Regions from separate parts of the Vibrio palustris genome, predicted to be linked through region 2. Evidence: predicted binding sites of a transcription regulator. Region 2 holds the regulator's gene; each other region holds the start of a gene.
The links. The regulator CRP, encoded in region 2, controls carbon source genes, mostly activating them, when cyclic AMP is high. The targets are predictions, from matches to a motif close to TGTGANNNNNNTCACA.
Positions count from the first base shown of each region.

Region 1: a site for CRP is predicted at 3,081-3,096, ahead of OCU30_RS10255 (CTP synthase). Genes of this name have one in related genera too.
Region 3: a site for CRP is predicted at 2,108-2,123, ahead of OCU30_RS02720 (NupC/NupG family nucleoside CNT transporter). Genes of this name have one in related genera too.

Region 1 covers NZ_AP024887.1:2,204,654-2,209,547, forward strand. Annotated here, with positions in the region: gene eno (phosphopyruvate hydratase) at 1-1,284, opposite strand, end outside; gene OCU30_RS10255 (CTP synthase) at 1,359-2,996, opposite strand; gene mazG (nucleoside triphosphate pyrophosphohydrolase) at 3,176-4,000, opposite strand; gene relA (GTP diphosphokinase) at 4,103-4,894, opposite strand, start outside.
Region 2 covers NZ_AP024887.1:2,348,325-2,353,218, forward strand. Annotated here, with positions in the region: gene OCU30_RS10990 (TIGR02444 family protein) at 1-195, shown strand, start outside; gene OCU30_RS10995 (hydrolase) at 214-1,200, shown strand; gene OCU30_RS11000 (YheU family protein) at 1,259-1,465, shown strand; gene OCU30_RS11005 (phosphoribulokinase) at 1,558-2,427, shown strand; gene crp (cAMP-activated global transcriptional regulator CRP) at 2,671-3,303, shown strand; gene OCU30_RS11015 (DUF1338 domain-containing protein) at 3,373-4,170, opposite strand; gene astD (succinylglutamate-semialdehyde dehydrogenase) at 4,216-4,894, opposite strand, start outside.
Region 3 covers NZ_AP024887.1:555,163-560,056, forward strand. Annotated here, with positions in the region: gene yaaA (peroxide stress protein YaaA) at 1-714, shown strand, start outside; gene OCU30_RS02715 (TatD family hydrolase) at 722-1,501, shown strand; gene OCU30_RS02720 (NupC/NupG family nucleoside CNT transporter) at 2,255-3,529, shown strand; gene deoC (deoxyribose-phosphate aldolase) at 3,841-4,620, shown strand; gene deoA (thymidine phosphorylase) at 4,667-4,894, shown strand, end outside.

The DNA of each region.
Region 1 (4,894 bases), 140 kb from region 2:
TTCTTTAAGGCCGTTGAACGCAGCACGTTCACCAAGCGCTTCTTCGATGCGGATAAGCTGGTTGTATTTAGCAACACGGTCAGAACGGCTCATAGAACCTGTTTTGATTTGACCTGCAGCAGTACCAACAGCAAGATCAGCAATCGTTGCATCTTCTGTTTCACCACTACGGTGAGAGATAACAGCTGTGTAGCCAGCATCTTTCGCCATTTTGATTGCAGCAAGTGTCTCAGTCAAAGAACCGATTTGGTTAAATTTGATGAGGATTGAGTTCGCAACACCTTTTTCGATACCTTCTTTCAGGATCTTAGTGTTAGTTACGAATAGGTCATCACCAACAAGTTGCAACTTGTCACCAAGTAGATCAGTTTGGTGCTTGAAGCCATCCCAATCTGATTCATCAAGACCATCTTCAATTGAAACGATTGGGTATTGATTAGCTAGATCTTGTAGGTAGAAGTTAAATTCTTCAGAAGTGAAGACTTTACCTTCGCCTTTCATGTTGTAGTTGCCCGCTTCTTTGTCGTAGAACTCAGACGCAGCACAGTCCATCGCTAGCGTGATGTCTTTACCTAGTTCAAGACCAGCGTTTTCAACGGCTTGTTTGATAACAGCAAGTGCTTCAGCGTTTGAGTCTAGGTTAGGAGCAAAACCACCTTCGTCACCAACTGCAGTGCTAAGGCCTTTCGCTTTCAGTACTTTAGCTAGGTTATGGAAAACTTCTGAACCCATACGAGCCGCTTCTTTGAAGTTTGGCGCGCCAACAGGTTGAATCATGAATTCTTGAATATCAACGTTGTTATCTGCGTGCTCACCACCATTTAGGATGTTCATCATTGGTAGAGGCATAGAGAAGTGACCAGGAGTGCCGTTCAATTCAGCAATGTGCTCATAAAGAGGCATGCCTTTTGATGCTGCAGCTGCTTTTGCGTTAGCAAGAGAAACCGCTAAGATAGCGTTCGCACCGAACTGAGATTTGTTCTCTGTTCCATCAAGGTCGATCATGATTTGGTCGATAGACGCTTGATCTTTCGCATCTTTGCCAGTCACAGCTTCAGCGATAGGACCATTAACAGCTGCTACTGCTTTAGTCACGCCTTTACCTAGGAAACGAGATTTGTCGCCATCACGTAGCTCAAGCGCTTCACGTGAACCCGTCGATGCTCCTGATGGTGCAGCAGCCATACCCACAAAACCACCTTCTAGGTGTACTTCTGCTTCTACTGTTGGGTTACCGCGTGAATCGATGATTTCACGACCTAGAACTTTAACGATCTTAGACATTAATGTTTCCTCTCATTGAATTTAAATGTCAAAACTAAAGGGGTCACTAAAATAATCAGTGCCCCCGTATCCTTTTACTCCAACTCGCCACGCTGGTATTGGCCCGCTGCTTTAATAAATCCAGAGAACAGTGGGTGTCCATCACGAGGGGTTGACGTGAATTCTGGGTGGAACTGAGCTGCTACAAACCAAGGGTGAGCAGGATTCTCAATTACCTCAACTAATTTTTTATCTGCTGATAAACCGGATACTTTCAAACCCGCTTTTTCCAGCTTAGGACGTAGAACATTGTTCACTTCGTAACGATGACGGTGACGCTCATGGATAGCTGCATTACCGTACAACTCGTACGCTTTTGTCCCTTCCGTTAAGTGACATAGCTGCGAGCCAAGACGCATAGTGCCGCCAAGATCCGAGGTTTCGTTACGTTCTTCTACTTTGCCTTCTTCATCAACCCACTCGGTAATTAATCCTACCACAGGGTGTTTGGTCTTTTTGTTAAATTCTGTTGAATGCGCATCTGTCCAACCCACCACATTACGTGAGAACTCAATCAATGCGACTTGCATACCTAAACAAATGCCAAGGTATGGAATATTGTTTTCACGTGCATATTGCGCGGCACGAATTTTACCTTCAACGCCACGATCACCGAAACCACCTGGAACTAAGATTGCATCTAAGTTCTCTAGTACTTCAGTGCCTTTGCTTTCGATATCTTCTGAATCAACAAATTGGATTTTGACACTTAAACGATTCTTCAGTCCAGCATGTTTTAATGCTTCGTTGACGGATTTGTAAGCATCTGGTAATTCCACATACTTACCAACCATACCGATAGTGACTTCGCCCGTTGGGTTAGCTTCTTCATAGATAACCTGTTCCCATTCAGACAAATCCGCTTCTGGCGCATCAATCCCGAAACGACGACATACGAGATCATCCAGACCCTGTGATTTGATCAACTGAGGGATCTTATAGATTGAATCCACATCTTTCATTGAGATCACAGCTTTTTCAGCAACGTTACAGAACAACGCTATTTTCTTACGTTCGTTAGCTGGGATCACACGGTCACTACGACATACCAAGACATCAGGCTGAATACCGACCGACAATAACTCTTTCACCGAGTGTTGTGTCGGTTTGGTTTTTACTTCGCCTGCTGCGGCCAAATAAGGAACCAACGTTAGGTGCATAAATAAGGTATGTTCACGACCAACTTCAATCGCTAATTGACGAATCGCTTCGATGAATGGCTGAGATTCGATATCACCTACCGTGCCACCGATTTCAACCAAGACGACGTCATAGCCTTCTGCACCGGCAATCACACGATCTTTAATGGAGTTTGTGATGTGAGGAACAACCTGAATGGTTGCGCCTAGGTAATCACCACGACGTTCTTTACGAAGTACATCAGCATAAACACGCCCTGCCGTAAAGTTGTTACGTTTGGTCATTTTGGTACGAATAAAACGCTCGTAGTGACCAAGGTCAAGGTCGGTTTCTGCACCATCTTCAGTCACAAACACTTCACCGTGCTGTGTTGGGCTCATAGTACCTGGATCGACGTTAATGTACGGGTCAAGCTTCATAATTGTCACTTTAAGACCACGTGCTTCTAAGATCGCTGCCAATGATGCTGCTGCAATACCTTTACCTAGAGAGGATACAACCCCGCCAGTAACAAAAATATAATTTGTCGTCATGTTTAACCTGAAATTGGTTGAAAGAGGGAAATGAATTTCTTCTGGACGGGATAAAATGATACCAGAACCCACTTACTGCCACAACGTGAAATCTATCACACTCAGTTTTTTCTTTATTGCTTTAAATCAAACTCCGGTGCGCCAATAGGCACAATCTCACGAGTTACAATCATTAACCGTTATTTTTCAGACATATCGGTTTTTTCCATTACTTTTACTTTATTCCAGTAACCATCTAATTCGTTTAAAGAACAGTCTGACAACGTTTTATCATTGCGGCGTACCTGTTGCTCAACTCCTCTAAAACGACGGATAAATTTATGATTTGCCTGACTCAGGGCTTGTTCAGGGTTATGACCTAAATGGCGTGACAAATTGACCACCGAAAATAATAAATCTCCCAACTCCTCTTGAACGCGCTGTTCATTCATCGGCTTTTGCGTTGCTTCCTCAACGACTTCATCAAGCTCTTCACGCACTTTATCAACGACCGGTGAAAGCTCTCCCCAGTCAAAGCCAAATTGACTGCATTTTTTTTGTATTTTATTCGCTTTCATTAATGCCGGCAGAGCATCCGGCACGGAATCGAGAATACTTTGCTCTTCAATACCTTTGCTCTGCTTTTCACGGTCTTTTTGTTCAGCCCAATTGGCATCGAGCTCTGCTTGTGTGGCAAAGTGTTGATCCCCGAACACGTGAGGATGACGACGTACTAACTTGTCGTTTACTTCTGCCACCACATCGTTAAAGTCAAATAACCCTTCTTCTTGCGCCAATTGGCTATAAAAAATCACTTGAAACAGTAGATCGCCCAGCTCTTCACGTAAATTCGACCAGTCTTGCTTTTGAATAGCGTCAACCACTTCATACGTTTCTTCAATCGTATGGGGGACAACCGAATCAAAAGTTTGCTTTTTATCCCACGGGCATCCGGTTTCTGGGTCGCGTAACTGCGCCATAATCGCCTGTAATTGCTCAATGGAGCGTGCTGAAGACTTCGCCATAATTCTACTCTTTTGTTCTGTCATCAAGTGAGGCTTAATATCAATCGTTTAGCCCGCCGATTAGTGGCTCACTGATAAGCCTACATATTGCTACTGGTACATTTAGCCTAAACGGCTCACTTGCATAACATCTTTAATTTGTTCAATACGTTTAGACACACGTCCAAGTATCTCGATATTTCTCACTTCCAGATCAAAATCCATCACGATCATTTGGCGCTTATAATCACTGCGACTTTTCATGCTCGTGACCTTCATTTTTTCATTGGCGAGCAGTGAAGTGATGTCTTTGAGTAACCCGCTACGCTCCATCGCTTCCACGCGCATCGTCAGGATGTAGTTCCCCACAAAATCACTGCCCCAGACCGTATCGATAATTCGTTCAGGCGCATGGTGGTTAAGTTCCGCTAATTGCTCACAATCACTACGGTGTACGGAAATCCCGCGACCTTGCGTGATATAACCACGAATATCATCGCCTGGGATCGGCTGGCAACAACGCGCCAAGTGAGTCATTACGTTATCAACACCTTCGACCACAACCGCATCTTTTTTCGATTTTTGATGCGCTTGTTGCGCTTTGGCCTCATCTTGCTGTAAACGCTCAAGTGCGATTTGGTCTTCTTCTTCAGCGGTCGGCTTATTCACTAATGCATTAATATGATTAATGATTTGGTTAATTCTTAAATCACCACTCCCGACACCGACAAACAATTCATCCAAACTATTCAGGTTAAAACGCTTCAGCGCGTACTGCTCCGCATCTTTGAGCGTTGCGCCAATTTTACTCAACTCGGCTTCAAGAATATCGCGTCCTGCTTCGAGATTTTTCTCGCGGCTTTGCTTACGGAACCACGCATTAATTTTCGCTCTAGCTCGGCCAGAATGCACAAA
Region 2 (4,894 bases):
TACAAAGAAACCCTGCACTTTGAGCTACAACTTGAAAAACAGCAGCAGACTGCATTGGTGAACTGCATTAATTCGCTCACCCTTACCGATTGTGAACATCCACACCTGGTCGAACAATATTGCCTACAATTGGGAGCAGAACGCTTAGTACGTATTTTTATTCAGCCTGTCTCGTCTCAATCACACAATTTATAACGCAAGGTACTCAATACCATGGATGTTTTTACTCCTGCGATCGGAATGACCAATCCTCATTTGCAAACCATATTACCGCGTTTTTTCCGTCGTAAGCCTTTGTTTACTCCCTACAGAGAAACCATTGATACGCCAGATGCCGATTTTCTCGACCTCGCTTGGAGTGTGGACTATCGCGCTGTCAAACATTCAAAAAAGCCAGTTTTCGTTTTATTCCACGGCCTTGAAGGCAGTTTTGAAAGCCCGTATGCCAATGGTCTCATGCATGCCTTTAAGCAGCAGGGATGGATAGCCGTACTGATGCACTTTCGCGGATGTAGCGGACGACCTAATCGACAAGCCCGCGCTTATCACTCTGGAGAAACCGACGATGCCCGCTTAACTCTGGAGCATGTCAAACGCTTATGTCCTAACCGGCCTATTATTGCAGCTGGCGTCTCTTTGGGCGGCAATATGCTGACAAATTATCTGGCACGCTTTAATCATGATCCTATCGTAAGTGCAGCAACGATTATTTCAGCCCCTCTGGATCTCGCAGCTTGTTCTGAGCGTATTGAACAAGGTGTTTCACGAGTGTATCGCCGCTATTTAATGGACTCATTAAAACGCAATGCATTGCTCAAAATACACTTACTTAAACCGCTTTTAGGTATTGAGAAAAACGACATCAAACAACTACGCCGTTTATCAGATTTTGATGAGCTGATTACCGCCCCGTTGCACGGGTTTGCCAGCGCTAACGACTATTATCAACAATGCTCTGGTATGCAACGTTTAAACGACATCACGGTACCGACGCGTTTTATTCAAGCGAAAGATGACCCATTTATGAATGAATCTGTCATTCCCACGTTTACGCTTCCTAGTCATATCCATTATTGTTTGACAGAGCATGGTGGTCACGTGGGATTTGTCAGTGGTAACTGGCGACAACCTCATTATTGGTTAGAAGAAAGTTTACCTGCCTATTATGCGCACTACCTCCATGAAGAGACATCATCGTAGACTGGAAAAATCCTAACAGCATGACATACTGGCGCGAAACTATTTCAATGAGGATATTATGATCATCCCTTGGCAACAAATTGATGCCGACACACTCGACAATCTCATTCGTGAATTTGTCCTTCGTGAAGGCACAGATTACGGCTCACAAGAAGTAACGTTAGATCAAAAGGTACAACAAGTTAAACAGCAGATTCAATCCGGTGACGCCATGGTGGTGTACTCGGAGTTACATGAAACAGTCGATATAAAACGCGACCTGTAAATCAGGCTCAAGGACAGAGCGTTATTCCGTGCTATAGTAAATCCACCACGACTCATTCGTTTTAGTCAGGAATCATTAAGACAAGGTTTGTCATGTCAGCGAAACATCCCATTATTGCAGTCACTGGCTCCTCTGGAGCTGGAACTACCACCACATCAGAAGCATTTCGTAAAATGTTTAATATGATGTCGGTCAAACCCGCTTGGGTCGAAGGCGACAGTTTTCATCGTTATACCCGACCAGAAATGGATGTGGCGATCCGTAAAGCACGAGAGCAAGGGCGTCATATTAGTTATTTTGGCCCACAAGCTAATGACTTTGCTTCACTCGGCGAGTTTTTCCGTCAATATGGCAAAGATGGTTCGGGGAAAATTCGTCGCTACCTACACAGCTTTGATGAAGCCGTCCCTTATAACCAAATGCCAGGTACATTCACTCCATGGCAAGACATACCAGAGCAAACCGATGTCCTATTTTATGAGGGCTTACATGGTGGTGTTGTCGATGGCGATATTAATGTTGCCCAGCATGTCGATTTTCTGATCGGTATGGTTCCGATAGTGAACTTGGAATGGATTCAAAAATACGTCCGAGACACTCGTGACCGTGGCCATTCGCGCGAAGCAGTCATGGACTCCATCGTTCGCTCTATGGACGATTACCTCAACTATATTACGCCACAGTTTTCTCGCACTCACATCAACTTTCAACGCGTCCCCACCGTTGATACTTCCAACCCGCTCAATGCCAAAGGGATTCCGAGTTTAGATGAAAGTTTTGTGGTGATTCGTCTGCGTGGTATCAAAAATGTCGACTTTCCATATCTACTTTCTATGATTGATGGTTCATTTATGTCTAGGCATAATACGATTGTTGTTCCAGGTGGAAAAATGAGTTTCGCAATGGAGCTAATTGTGCGTCCAATCCTGCAACAACTCATCGAAAGCGGAAAAATTGGGTAATTGATTACACGTAAATGTCGCTTACTTTTCATACCGTGATCATAAGCACATTTTTGCGCAGTAAATCCCTCTTTGTAAGCGATTTAAATCAAGAAATTCCGCGTGAAAAAGGATACTATTTCATAACGGAAACAAAGAAAACTTGCGGTGAATCCAAACTCTTCTTATTCTGGGAAGTCATGAGGCTTCGCTAAATTAAATATGGATAGCGGCAAGCGTACCCTGCAGAGGAAGTGAGATATTATGGTTCTAGGTAAACCTCAAACCGACCCAACTTTAGAGTGGTTTCTTTCACATTGTCACATTCATAAGTACCCTTCTAAAAGCACGCTAATTCATGCGGGCGAGAAGGCTGAAACATTGTACTACATTGTGAAAGGCTCAGTGGCGGTATTGATTAAAGATGAAGAAGGCAAGGAGATGATCCTTTCCTACTTGAACCAAGGTGACTTTATTGGTGAACTTGGTCTTTTTGAGGAAGGACAGGAACGTACCGCTTGGGTTCGTGCTAAGTCACCTTGTGAAGTGGCTGAAATTTCATTCAAGAAATTCCGTCAGTTAATTCAGGTTAACCCTGATATTCTGATGCGTCTCTCTGGTCAAATGGCAAGTCGTCTTCAAGTTACAAGTCAAAAGGTCGGTGATCTTGCCTTCCTAGACGTGACGGGTCGTATTGCTCAAACGCTATTAAACCTAGCGAAACAACCAGATGCAATGACTCACCCAGACGGTATGCAAATCAAGATTACGCGCCAAGAGATCGGCCAAATCGTTGGTTGCTCTCGCGAAACAGTGGGCCGTATATTAAAAATGCTAGAAGAGCAGAACTTGATTTCTGCCCACGGTAAAACCATTGTTGTTTACGGTACACGTTAAGTTTTAACGTCGTTCGTATCTCCCAAAACCACCGCACCTACACGGTGGTTTTTTATGCCTAATCCATGGCTATTGTTGTCTATCCGTACTTTCAAATATTTTATCGGCATTCGCCGCAACGAAACCTTGATAAAGCTCACCATCTTGTTGCGGATAACGTTTAGCAAACTCATAAAACCCACCGGGGATGGTCGCGTCCATATCCGCAAAGATGACGGCTACGTCATCGGCCATGGTGGAGGACTGCTCAAGTAAAACTTGTGGTGTCCCTTTAACCACGCCTCCCGCCTCATTGAGTATAAAACCGGATTGTTTGAGATATTCATTGACCGCTTCCACACTCGTGAAGCGCTTAAGCTGATTAACACTTACCGTAAAGTGATTGGCACCGTAACCATGGGCGGCCACCCATGCGGCGTACTCACTCTCTTGCGCAAGCTCAAAATATTCAGAATAGGTCACATCCCACGGCCGACCTTGCCACAACAGATCAGGAGTCGACCACGGTAGGTCATCAATCTGTCGAATTAACTTGGCGACAATGTTTTGCAGCGCAGGACTGCATTCCTCAACCAGTAATTCACTAATAAACACTTTAGGACGTGTGGGATCAGGATGACGTAGATACTTCGCATACAGATGCTTAGATTCAAAATGGTACTCACCTTCTGCTTGATAACCTAATTGAATAAAAGGCTGTGCTAATACATCTAACCCAATATCACGATACGCAAACGTACGTAGCGCAATATGATCGTTAATTAATTGCGAATCTTCCTGCAGCAATGCATGCACTTTTGATGCTGAAGGACATAATCGCTCAGTATAATCTTTCCATAGCGCCTCAAATACGTCATGAATATGCATGATGCTTTCTCCTCTTCATATCAACTTATTAAATCGATACTGGTATTAATCACTAAAATGTAAGCCAGGACTCAGTTGTTCCGGTAGTAAAGTGTGAGTCCCTTCCATCGATGCCATCGGGTAAGCACAATAATCGGCGGCATAGTAAGCACTTGGCCGTAGGTTACCCGAATCACCAGGACCACCAAATGGCGCATCACTGCTGGCCCCCGTCAATGGACGGTTACGGTTCACAATCCCCGCACGAATATGGTCAATAAAGTATGCCCATTCGCTATCATCGGTAGAGATTAAACCTGCAGATAAACCAAACCGAGTGTCATTAGCTAGCTCAACGGCTTGTTCAAAGGTTTGATAACGAATAACTTGTAGAAGAGGACCAAAATATTCTTCATCCGGTAAATCAGCAATCACGCTGACATCAATAATTCCCGGAGAAACAAAAGCATGCTGGCCCTGTTGGGCTTCAAGTAATGAGTAGCCACCCAAAGATTGCAAATGAGCTTGTGCTTGTAGAATACACTTAGCGGCAGATTCGGAGATCAGCGTCCCCATAAATGGGGCGGGCTCAGCGAAAGGTGTCCCCATTACAATACGTTGTGTAATATCAACTAACCGCTCTAACAAACGGTCGCCTTGCTCTCCTTCAGGAATCAACAGCCGACGCGCACAGGTACAACGCTGACCTGCACTCAAAAATGCTGATTGGACAATGGTATATACG
Region 3 (4,894 bases), 860 kb from region 2:
GAGCACACGCAACCGGAATTTATCGAACAGTCCGCTGAGTTGATTGACGTGTGCCAAAAGTTATCGCCGCAAGACATTTCTAATTTAATGAAAGTGAGCGATAAAATCGCAGGTTTGAACGTGGCTCGTTTTGCCCAGTGGAGCAAGCAGTTTGATTTCGATAATTCACGCCAAGCCATTTTTGCCTTTAAAGGTGACGTGTATACGGGATTAGATGCCAACTCTTTATCTACCGACGCATTACATTACGCGCAAGATCACTTACGAATGTTGTCAGGGTTGTATGGCCTACTAAAACCACTGGATTTAATGCAGCCTTATCGGTTGGAAATGGGCACCAAACTTGAAAATACTCGTGGCAGTAATTTATATCAATTTTGGGATAACCTCATTACTGAGAAACTCAACGATGTCTTGGCTCAGCAAGGTTCTGAGGTTTTGGTGAACTTGGCCTCTAACGAATACTTTAAAGCGGTGAAACCGAAAAACCTGAAAGGGCGAGTCGTGACACCAGTATTTAGAGATTGTAAAAATGGTCAATATAAAGTGATCAGTTTTTATGCGAAGAAAGCACGAGGCATGATGGCTCGTTATATCATTGAAAACCAAATTGAATCAGTCGAAGATTTAAAAGCGTTTGATACTGCAGGCTATTATTTTGTCGCTGCTGAATCATCAGATAAAGAGCTCGTTTTTAAGCGTGAAGAACAATAAGTCGTGTATGTTGTTTGATACGCATTGCCATTTAGATTTCACTGAGTTTGAGGATATTTCCTTAACGATACAACAGGCGATGGACGTTGATGTCCATCGTTTTCTATTACCAGCAACCACCCAAGTCAGTTGGTCTGGTATCGAATCTTTAATTGAATCCTTTCCTACTCAATTGTTCGGTGCACTGGGCTATCATCCTTATTTTCTCTCCTCAGAGATAGTCGTAAAGGATGCGATGTATCAGTTAGACCGAGCGTTACAAACTCGCTCAAAGCAGATACTTGCAGTTGGAGAATGTGGGCTCGATGGTATGGTGGATGTGGATTTTGCGCTACAAACAGCGATGTTTTCCGAGCAGGTTCGCTTAGCTCAGCACTATCGCTTGCCGTTAATCATTCATAGTCGTAAAACCCATCATCATATACTTAGGCTACTAAAACGCGCGCGTTTTACCGAGGGTGGTGTGCTACATGGTTTTACGGGCAGTAAGCAGCAAGCTTACCAGTTGGTTGATATGGGACTCAAAATTGGAGTAGGAGGTAGTATTACCTATCCACGAGCGCAAAAGACACGCCAAGCCATCGCTGCCTTACCATTAGAGTCATTAGTACTGGAAACGGATGCCCCAGATATGCCTGTGCAGGGGTTTCAAGGTCAACCAAACCACCCTAATCGCCTTCCTATTATTTTCCAAAGCCTGCTAGAGCTTCGTGCTGAGGAACCCGATAAGGTGCGGGATCAACTATGGCAGAACAGCCTGAATGTGTTGCATTTGTCTTCAATGTGATTGACCGCTCATACCTCGGAATGCTTCGTGTTATGTCAAGTAGGAACTTACGCAATAGGTCGTGAGTAACAAGACTGCTTGTATTTATGGACGTTTTTTCCTGCGGATGAGCTCAAAAAGATAGTTAATGTGATCATATTGTTAAATTTGTTTTACTTTAGTTAATTAGTGTTAATAGTTATGTGTTGTTACAAAGCAAACGTTTTAATACGGTCTAATGCATCTTGGTGAGCAAGCCACGTACAGCATAAAGATATTTCATCATCATTATGCTGTACATTGGCGCAGTGTTGATCTTGAGCTAGGGGCAGTAAAAGCCATGAAAAGGAATATAAAACTGATCTATATCCCACTTTTGGTAATGTTTTTATGGTTTTTGAAATTTCACTCTTATTTATTGTGATGGTCACCACAGTTGATTTAATAAAAATAGATGTTGTTAATATAAAATTGTGTGGCCATTATCAATAAAAATGCAACGATATGTCGTTAAAATGCTGCTATGTTATAAATGTAATCGGTTGCTATTTATTTATGTTTTGCAATTGGTTTTTGTTATTTATTTGTTATTAAATTGTTAATTTAGTTGGCTTGGTTATTATACATTGTGATTGGTGTCTCAAATAGTAATGTACAGGATTAAATATGTTCATAAAAGCGTGAGCGGTCCTTACTTTTAATATTTACCTCAGTATAATCCGGCAAAATTTATTCCTGTGTCCAACACCTCAACCATTAAGGAAGTCATAAACCATGAGCCTGTTTATGAGCCTAGTCGGCATGGTAGTAATCATGGCATTTGCCTTTTTATTATCTGACAACCGCAAAGCTATTAATCTAAGAACTGTGGGTGGCGCTTTTGCTATCCAATTTATTATCGGTGGTTTCGTTTTATACGTACCATGGGGACGTGATCTTTTGGCGGGTGTTTCTGCTGGCGTGAATCATGTCATCGAGTATGGCCAAGATGGTATTAACTTCCTATTTGGTAACCTTGTTAACGGAAATATGAAAAATGCAGGCTTTATTTTTGCATTCAGTGTATTGCCTACGGTTATTTTCTTCTCATCTTTGATTTCTGTCCTTTACTACATGGGCATAATGCAATGGGTTATTCGTATTCTTGGCGGTGGCTTACAGAAAGCATTGGGCACATCTCGTGCGGAATCTATGTCAGCAGCAGCAAACATTTTCGTTGGTCAAACTGAAGCGCCTCTTGTGGTTCGTCCGTTTATTTCACGCATGACTCAATCTGAATTGTTTGCGGTAATGTGTGGTGGTTTGGCATCGGTTGCTGGTGGTGTTCTTGCCGGTTACGCACAAATGGGCGTTCCTTTAGAATACTTAGTCGCGGCATCATTTATGGCAGCACCAGGTGGCCTATTATTCGCCAAAATCATGAAGCCAGAAGTCGATCAACCTAACGAAGATATTCTTAATGAAGATCTTAGTGGTGGTGATGACAAACCTGCTAACGTTATTGATGCAGCAGCAAGCGGCGCAGCTACCGGTATGCAATTGGCTCTCAACATCGGTGCGATGCTTTTGGCTTTTGTTGGTTTGATTGCGTTAGTGAACGGTCTACTTGGCGGCGTTGGCGCTTGGTTTGGCATGCCTGAATTGACACTAGAAATGATTCTTGGTTGGATCTTTGCACCGGTCGCATTCCTTATTGGTGTTCCATGGAATGAAGCGCCACTGGCAGGTTCATTCATCGGCCAAAAACTGGTTGTTAACGAATTTGTAGCTTACTTAAACTTTGTTCCTTATATCAGTGAGCCAGCGACCCATATCGTTGCTTCAACGGGGCAAGCGTTATCTGCGAAAACGGCCGCGATTATTTCATTTGCACTGTGTGGCTTCGCAAACCTTTCGTCTGTAGCCATTCTACTTGGCGGTCTAGGTAGCTTAGCGCCAAATCGTCGCCATGATATTGCGCGCTTAGGCATGCGTGCCGTAGCAGCGGGTACGTTGTCTAACTTAATGGCCGCGACAATTGCAGGCTTCTTTATCTCTTTAGCTGCTTAAACGCTGGTTGAGTTAATCTATAGACGCCATTAATCATAACCCCGTAGCATTGACGTGCTGCGGGGTTTTTTTGTTTTTATTGGTGTGACTGAATTATTTTGAGATGCAAATCGTTTGCTTCTTGAGCAAGACTATCGAATGTCTATTTTTACGATAATGTATAGGCCATTCGTTTGAGCGGCAACAGGTCGTGCTGTATTTAAGCGCGGCCATTAGTCGCCATAACCTTTATTTTTCATTAGTAGTGAGCCGCGGCACCTGTGTAAGGTAGCGTGTTTCGCGAGTTCTTAATGGCATAGTTGGAGAGAGTAATGAGTGATTTAAAAGTAGCGGCGTTACGTGCGTTAAAATTGATGGATTTAACAACATTAAATGACGATGATACGGATGAAAAAGTGATCGCACTTTGCCATAGCGCAAAAAGCTCTGTTGGCAATACGGCCGCCATTTGTATTTACCCACGTTTTGTACCTATTGCGAAGAAAACACTGCAAGAACAAGGAACTCCTGAGATTAAAATTGCGACGGTGACAAACTTTCCTCATGGGAATGATGATATCGATATTGCCGTTGCCGAAACCAAAGCAGCGATAGCCTATGGTGCCGATGAAGTGGATGTTGTCTTTCCATACCGCACTCTTATCGCCGGTGATGAATCGTGCGGCTTTGAGTTAGTTCGTCAGTGTAAAGCTGCTTGTAGTGATAATGTTCTGCTTAAAGTCATTATTGAAACTGGTGAGCTCAAAGAAGAACGTTTGATTAAGCTTGCTTCAAAAATTGCGATTGAAGCTGGGGCGGATTATATCAAAACTTCCACGGGCAAAGTGCCCGTCAATGCGACTCCAGAATCTGCTCGTATGATGCTAGAAGTGATACGTGATATGGGCGTTGCCGACCGTGTTGGCTTTAAGCCTGCTGGGGGCGTACGTACTGCTGAAGATGCTGCAGCTTATCTAGCGATGGCCGATGACATTCTTGGTCCAGACTGGGTTAGCCCGCGTCATTACCGTTTTGGCGCATCAAGTCTTCTTACAAACTTGTTAAATACGTTAGATGCCACTGATGAAACGGCAGATCCCTCAGCTTACTAAATCATCGCGAGTATGGGCCCAATAGGCTAACGTAAGGATAGAAAAGATGGCGTTATTAATTCAGGAAGTGATTCGTAAAAAACGCGACGGATACGAGCTAAGCGTGCAAGAAATTCAAGCTTTTGTACAAGGTATTGCTAATCATTCGGTGTCGGAAGGTCAGATTGCTGCTTTTGCGATGGCCGTGTTCTTTCAAGAAATGACGATGCCAGAACGTATCGCTCTTACTTGTGCAATGCGTGATTCTGGACAAGTGCTCGATTGGCGCTCGATG